Regions from separate parts of the Peribacillus sp. FSL K6-1552 genome, predicted to be linked through region 2. Evidence: riboswitches for the same ligand, from Rfam matches in the RefSeq annotation. Region 2 holds a riboswitch; each other region holds the start of a gene.
The links. A riboswitch is a leader RNA that binds a small molecule or an ion and turns the genes downstream of it on or off. The one in region 2 is predicted to bind S-adenosylmethionine.

Region 1 (2,266 bases), 2.0 Mb from region 2:
AATTACCGAAACTATAGTACGATTTTTCTGAAAATCAGTAATTTTCCACCATTACTCCCGGAAGTAGAAGTTTTTATCTTCTCCGAAATAGTAAAGTAATTAAAATAGATGCAGAATAAAATGAATTTTTAGTATAATGTATTCATATAAGGATGATATAAAGTAAATAGGATTGGAAGATGTTAATTGGAAAATGGAAAAATCGTGTCCCTTCAAGCCGGAAAGCCTAAACAGGAAATGTTTTCGAATGTTAAGATTTTATCAGCTATGGATAAAAAAACTTTGGATAATGTGACCGTAACAAAATCAGGAATAGTTGGAGACGGAGTAGGTAATCTAAAGTTCCATGGAGGCCCTGACCGTGCATTGTGCATTTATCCTTTTGAGCATTACTCATTTTGGAATGAAAAATTCTCTAAACAGCTTGATATCCCTGCTTTTGGTGAGAATTTAACAGTAGCTGGGATGATGGAAACTCAAACGTATATCGGTGATATCTATCAAATAGGTGGGACAATTGTTCAGATCACCCAAGGACGAATTCCTTGCTCGACTATTTCTCACTTTAACCAAGAACCTAAGTTTTTGACATCAGTGATGAAAACAAGTTTTACTGGTTATTTTGCAAAGGTCATTCAAGAAGGAGTTATTAAAAAACAAGATGAAATTGTTTTATTAGATCGACTTCAAGAAAACATCTCAGTATATTATGCAACTGAAGTGATCCTGCATAATCGAGACGGACAGGATGGAGCTCATGCTTTACTTTCTGTAGATTCGTTAGCGGAGGACTGGAAACAAAGGATATTAAAGAGAGTTTAAACTTTGAAGGATGTTTGATCTTAGTAGAAAAGAAAAAAATGACTATCAAACTATTGAAATTGACAGATTATTAATGTAAATTAAATATAAACAAATTTTGAAATGTTAAGAAAACTTTATAAATGGATCTTATCGAGAGAGGTGGAGGGACTGGCCCGAGGAAACCTCAGCAACCAGCTTAGGCAAAGGTGCTAAATCCAGCAAGCAGAGCTTGATAGATGAGGAGAATGTTTCAAAAAACCTTCTTCTTTGAGAAGGTTTTTTTTCTTTTCTCTCATACTCATAGAAAACGACAAAAACAGAATTGTTTTTGAGAGAGGGTGTACATATGGATTTTCGTAAAGAATTGAAAGAAAGAATGCTGGTTGGAGAAGGAGCAATGGGAACATTATTATACTCATATGGAATCGATCAATGTTATGAGGAATTAAACTGCACTAATCCTGATCAAATTGAATCCATTCATCGTGCCTATTTAGAAGCAGGTGCTGATATTCTACAATCGAATACTTACGGAGCTAACTTTAATAAATTGAAACGGCATGGTCTTGAAGATGAAGTAAGCCGAATTAACCGTCAGGGGGTTATCCTTGCTAAAAAAGCTGCAAAAGGCAATGCATTTGTATTTGGTACTATAGGGGCGCAGCGAAGTATCCGTAAATCGGATTTAAGCATGGAAGAAATTAAGCGAGGTTTTCGTGAGCAGCTATATAGTCTGCTTATAGAAAATCCTGATGGGATTCTCCTTGAAACATTTTATGATCTGGAAGAACTTGAAACCGTGTTGCAAATTGCTAAAAAAGAAACGGAATTGCCAATTATTGCAAATGTATCGATGCATGAATTAGGTAATCTTCAAAATGGGATCCATTTAAATGAAGCATTTCAAAAACTCGAGCAATTGGGTGCTGATGTTGTTGGTGTGAATTGCCGTCTAGGTCCACATCATATGATTCGCGCCTTGGAAGAAGTGACTTTGCCAAAGCATGCGGCTATCGCTATCTATCCAAATGCCAGCCTACCGGATTACGTGGATGGAAGACTAGTTTATAAAGCAGTGCCTGAATATTTTGGCTCAAGTGCCCTTGAGCTTCGTGAGCAGGGTGCCACGATAATCGGTGGGTGTTGTGGAACAACACCACTTCATATTCAATCTGTGAAAAATGCGATTGGGAGTTTAGTTCCAGTAGAAGAAAAAATGACGAAAGCCCGTGAAATCGAAATAATTGAAGTGAATCATAGAGAACTGGAACTACCCCTGCATGAGCAGGCCAAAACTGAAAGAACGATTCTTGTTGAACTTGATCCGCCGAAAAAATTAGGAATTGAAGGTTTTATGGCTGGTGCGGAGGCATTAAAAAATGCGGGTGTTGATTCGATTACATTAGCTGATAATTCACTTGCTTCGCCGAGGATATCTAATGAGGCGCTGGCCAATTTGTTG
Region 2 (2,266 bases):
TATAGTCCTGCTTTAGGTAATAGGCAAATTTCTTTTCTGAAAGCGTCCCATCTCCAATCGCCTGAACAAAGGGATGTGTATGGTTCCTTTTCCAGATTCCTTTTGCCCGTTCATGAAGTCTATCACTGAAGGTTTCTAATTTTGTATTCTCCATGGTACATCCTCCTTGAAATTTAAAATTTACTAAAATTGTAAAGTGTGCATACACTATCTGATCAACAAAAAAACCGCTCTCTGAAAGAAAGCGGCTGTTACCGAGGAAGAAGCAAATTCCTTCTTACAGCCTGCTTCCCTCCGCTGGTATGACCAGATCAGGTGCAAAGGGTTTGATTCTCAGCAAAAGTGCTCCCCTAGCAGTCTAATTATTCACTTTTTCCATCTAAAAAAAAAACCGCTCCTGAAAAACGGAGCGGGGCAGATGGATAAAGTCCTGTGTTTAAGACGATATCATCCACTTCCCTCCGCCGGTATGATCCGGTTCAGGTTCAAAGGGTCCGGAACAAATTCCATCTCAGTCTTAAAAAGACTCCCCTAGTGGTGTGAATGTATGTAATTACTGACATCATATCAGAAAGCCAGGAAATTGCAACCCAATTTGAATGGGGTCTATAGAGAATACCTATCAAAAAAAGGGAGAACCATGTGATTGACTTTTGAAGAATATTGGGATAAAATCATGTCTACATCATTTATATATTGAATTCTTATCCAGAGAGGTGGAGGGACTTGGCCCAAAGAAACCTCGGCAGCAGACCCATTTTGGGAACTGTGCTACATCCAACAAGCATACGCTTGGAAGATAAGAAGAGCCGAACGGACAACTGTAAGCCTCTTCTTGAATTAGAAGAGGCTTTTATTTTTGTGAAATAACGTTTAGTAACATAATAGAAAAGATATAATTTGGTGAAAATGAAACCTGTTACTACAATTTAGCTCATATGAAAGCGGGCTGATGAAGACAAGGAAAGGAGCCATTTACATGGCAGAATTATTTAAGAGAATTGAACAGAGGAAGGCATTGCTGATTGAAGAGTTATTAGCGAATGGAGTTTATAAAACCTCTGATGAAAGACATCTTTATGATGTTCCTTTAAAAGTGCTTGAAGATGAATATAAGATTGTTATAAATAGACCTAATATCGAGTCTCCTTCAGAGTGGATGACATAGTAAGAGTTCTTAAAATACTTTACTATCTTAAAATATTATTTAATCTGATGAATATTATTAAAGCATTCGCAGTGTACATGAGTGAATGCTTTTTTATATTTGTCTAGAATATAAAATGTCACAAAAAAGACACAAACAGGGAGTAGAATAGGCTTTTTGTCACATTTATTTTGTGGAATAACACATTTTAATTTCCATATATGGTTGATTTTAACTACTTATTTCCTTATCATAAAAGGTGTAAGAAAATTGAATAAATAGGAAGTGACTATAGATGCCCCCACAGATAACCGTAGAAAGAATAGAAGAAAAGAGACGGGAAATGATTAAATTGGCAGCTGATTATGGTTTTACAAGCCTTCTAACTGTTCAAGCAAGTCAAGAATTGGATTCGCTGTTAAATGCTATAACAAATAAAAGAAAATCAGAATATTTTTTGCTTAAGAAATTTTATAGTGACTTTTAAATTTCGTCAGTGACTTTAAAATAGATTCCTTCATTTAAACTAAAAAAGGCTACTGCTGAATGAAGGCAATAGCTTTTAAGTAATGAAATTCAAATATTAACACGCTTACCAAGGATTACTAAATCTCGTTCAATACCATCTAGCTCGGCAACTTGAGGTAAATGCGCCCATTCTTCAAAACCGAATTTAGAAAACAGTCTTATGCTCGGTGTATTGTGAGCAAATATAAAACCAAGTAGTGTCTTAACTCCTAATTTTGGACTCACTTCAATTGCCTTTTGAATCGAAATTTGTCCAATTCCTTTTCCCCGGAAATAATCATCAATATATATGCTGATCTCGGCAGTGGAATCATAGGCTGGCCTACCATAGAAAGATTGAAAACTCATCCATCCAGCAGTTTTTCCTTCGAATGTAATAATATAAAGCGGTCGTTTTTCTGAATGATGTTCCTCAAACCATTTAAGCCTCGATTGCACTGAAACAGGTTCTGTATCTGCAGTAACCATCCTTGAAGCAATAGTCGAATTATATATTTCGACTACTCTTGGTAAATCTGTTAGTTCTGCATCCCTAAACTCTATATACTGATCCATCATTTTAACTCCTATCCTTATTATGTATACAATCTC
Region 3 (2,266 bases), 2.0 Mb from region 2:
CTGTTGTCGTCGTCGTCATATGTAGTTCTCCTTTTAAAGGGTTGAATAAGTAGGCAGTGTATGTTGCTTCAATGCTTCAATCACAGCTGGAACATCTAATTCTTCCCTTTTTTTAATTAAAAAAGCACCAATTTTCAATGTAGCCGTTTTGGCAGCGATTCTTGTTTCTTTATCTTCAATAACATTTAAATCTGCAACATGAGATAAGCCTATTGTTCTCCGAATCAGCTCACAGCCAGCAAAACCATATGCATCTTTTCTGAATTTAGTGAGCACATATGATAGATAACCATTTACTTGACGAAACGGACTTTTGTTTTGGGTATTCCAAAGATTAGTATATGTCTCTTCAAAAGTATCCCAAAATTCTTGGAGGTGTGTGAAAATTTCCTCTTTTCCAGCGGGATTACGTGTAACTGCCTGGAATAGAAGGTTTGCTGTGTATTGGCCAAGATCAAACCCAACTGGTCCATAAAAAGCGAATTCAGGATCAATAATCTTCGTTTCGGTATCACTTGCAAATATACTTCCCGTATGTAAATCTCCATGAAGTAAGGCTTCCTGTTCGGTTTCAAAGCTTTGTTTCAGCTTAGAGACTTCAAGTATTACTTCTTGATCATTCCAAATGCTTTTGGCAGCATCCGTCAATTCTACTTCATACTCACCCGGTAGTTCTTCAAAAAAAGGATCTGTGAAAACAAAAACTTCAGTAATTTTGCAGAGTTCAGGATTCGTGAAGTTTCGGGCCACTTCTTTTTTCGCAGACGGTTCTAAATGCAAATCAGATGTGTAAAATGCCGTTTTCGCAACATACTCACCAATATGTTTCGATAGTAATGGAAATTGATCGCCATCGATTAAGCCTGTTCTCGCTATTTTTAAGTGTGAGAGGTCTTCCATGATTGTGATAGCAAGCTGTTCATCTGAATAATAGACTTGCGGTACAAATTCGGGACAATAGCTCTTAAAATGGATAAGTGCATTTGCTTCAATTGCAGCCCTTTTTAAGGTCAGCGGCCAACTTTCACCAAGTACCTTTGCATAAGGAACCGCTTGTTTGATTATAATTCCTTTTTTTGTGGCTGTGTCTGTAATATGAAAAACATAATTTAAGTTTCCATCGCCTATCTCTCTACATTTTAAAGTGGCATCTGTTTTGACCAACCCTAGTTTTTTTGCAAGGGTTATTGCAGTTTCATTTGACAGTAATTCAAAGTTCGAATGGTTTAAAGTCATTATTTTCCCCTCCAAATATATAAAAATAATAATGAAAAAGCCTCTTTCATATAGAAAGAGGCAGAAGTTTTAGCTTCGGACCTCTTATCTTCCAGAAATATTGCTTTCTGGTGGAATTAGCACCGTGCCCTGTGGATTTATAATCCGGCGGAAACTCCGCCCCATTTCACAATGGTATTACAGTCGGTTGCTGGGCTTCATAGGGCCTTTATCCCTCAGCCTGCTCTTGATAAGAGTAAATGTAAATGTAAATGTTTTCTGAAATTTTAATCTTCGGGAAAATAATATCAACTTTTTAAATAGTTTGTCAATGGGTAATTTAATAATAATCCGCACGAAGTTCTTCGAATTCAGTTTTGTTACATGCTTCCGTTACTTTTGAGAGGTCCAGGGTACCTGTTAGGAGTTCTTTCTTTTGCCGGCTTCACTTACGATATTCCCCCATGGATCTATAATCAGGGATTGTTCGGCAAATATTTTATTAAAATCGGACCCTGAACGATTTAATGCTAAAACGTAGGCTTGGTTCTCCATGGCACGGCTGACCCTATATCGGTCCCTAATGATCGAGCCTCGGTTTGGGCCACTCGGCGGATACGAATAGAACTTGCGCACCTTTTGAACGGTATGGACTCACTGCCATCCTTGTATACGTATGTTATAAAAAATGAATGTAATCGTTTTTTCTGCTTCTTCATCCGCAATCTCATTCAATCTAGTTAAGTCGTATCCAACTGTTCAAAGTTCAGGTAAAATAACTATATCTGGTTTAGATTAGCCGGCTTTTTCTATCCTTTTGTTCTGCGAAATGAAAATTAATATATGGTTATCCAAAGGCAATATCCATTTGGTGGAATGAGATTTTCCATTTCATTTTTTTAAATCTCTATATGTAAAAAAGCACTTTACAAGACTATGATAAACATATATCATTTGTGACTAGAATTTCAAGAAATTTCAGAGAAGGTGTTTAAATGATGCAATTCGAAAAATCCAGACAGCTTCAGGAACTACCCAAGCAGTTTTTTGC

Region 1: it holds a riboswitch for S-adenosylmethionine, as region 2 does, so the genes downstream of both, NST21_RS16795 (bifunctional homocysteine S-methyltransferase/methylenetetrahydrofolate reductase) here and NST21_RS07295 (Fur-regulated basic protein FbpA) in region 2, are expected to answer to the same signal.
Region 3: it holds a riboswitch for S-adenosylmethionine, as region 2 does, so the genes downstream of both, mtnK (S-methyl-5-thioribose kinase) here and NST21_RS07295 (Fur-regulated basic protein FbpA) in region 2, are expected to answer to the same signal.

What each region holds. Positions count from the first base shown of each region.
Region 1 is NZ_JBBOST010000001.1:3,516,228-3,518,493, reverse strand. Features, by position in the region: gene NST21_RS16800 (MOSC domain-containing protein) at 187-822, shown strand; SAM riboswitch class I at 949-1,047, shown strand; gene NST21_RS16795 (bifunctional homocysteine S-methyltransferase/methylenetetrahydrofolate reductase) at 1,151-2,266, shown strand, end outside.
Region 2 is NZ_JBBOST010000001.1:1,507,572-1,509,837, forward strand. Features, by position in the region: gene tenA (thiaminase II) at 1-154, opposite strand, end outside; TPP riboswitch at 273-362, opposite strand; TPP riboswitch at 440-543, opposite strand; SAM riboswitch class I at 702-806, shown strand; gene NST21_RS07295 (Fur-regulated basic protein FbpA) at 980-1,168, shown strand; gene NST21_RS07300 (aspartyl-phosphate phosphatase Spo0E family protein) at 1,443-1,634, shown strand; gene NST21_RS07305 (GNAT family N-acetyltransferase) at 1,724-2,230, opposite strand.
Region 3 is NZ_JBBOST010000001.1:3,551,428-3,553,693, reverse strand. Features, by position in the region: gene mtnA (S-methyl-5-thioribose-1-phosphate isomerase) at 1-19, opposite strand, end outside; gene mtnK (S-methyl-5-thioribose kinase) at 34-1,236, opposite strand; SAM riboswitch class I at 1,318-1,472, opposite strand; gene NST21_RS16980 (nitrilase-related carbon-nitrogen hydrolase) at 1,636-1,770, opposite strand; gene NST21_RS16975 (pyridoxal phosphate-dependent aminotransferase) at 2,211-2,266, shown strand, end outside.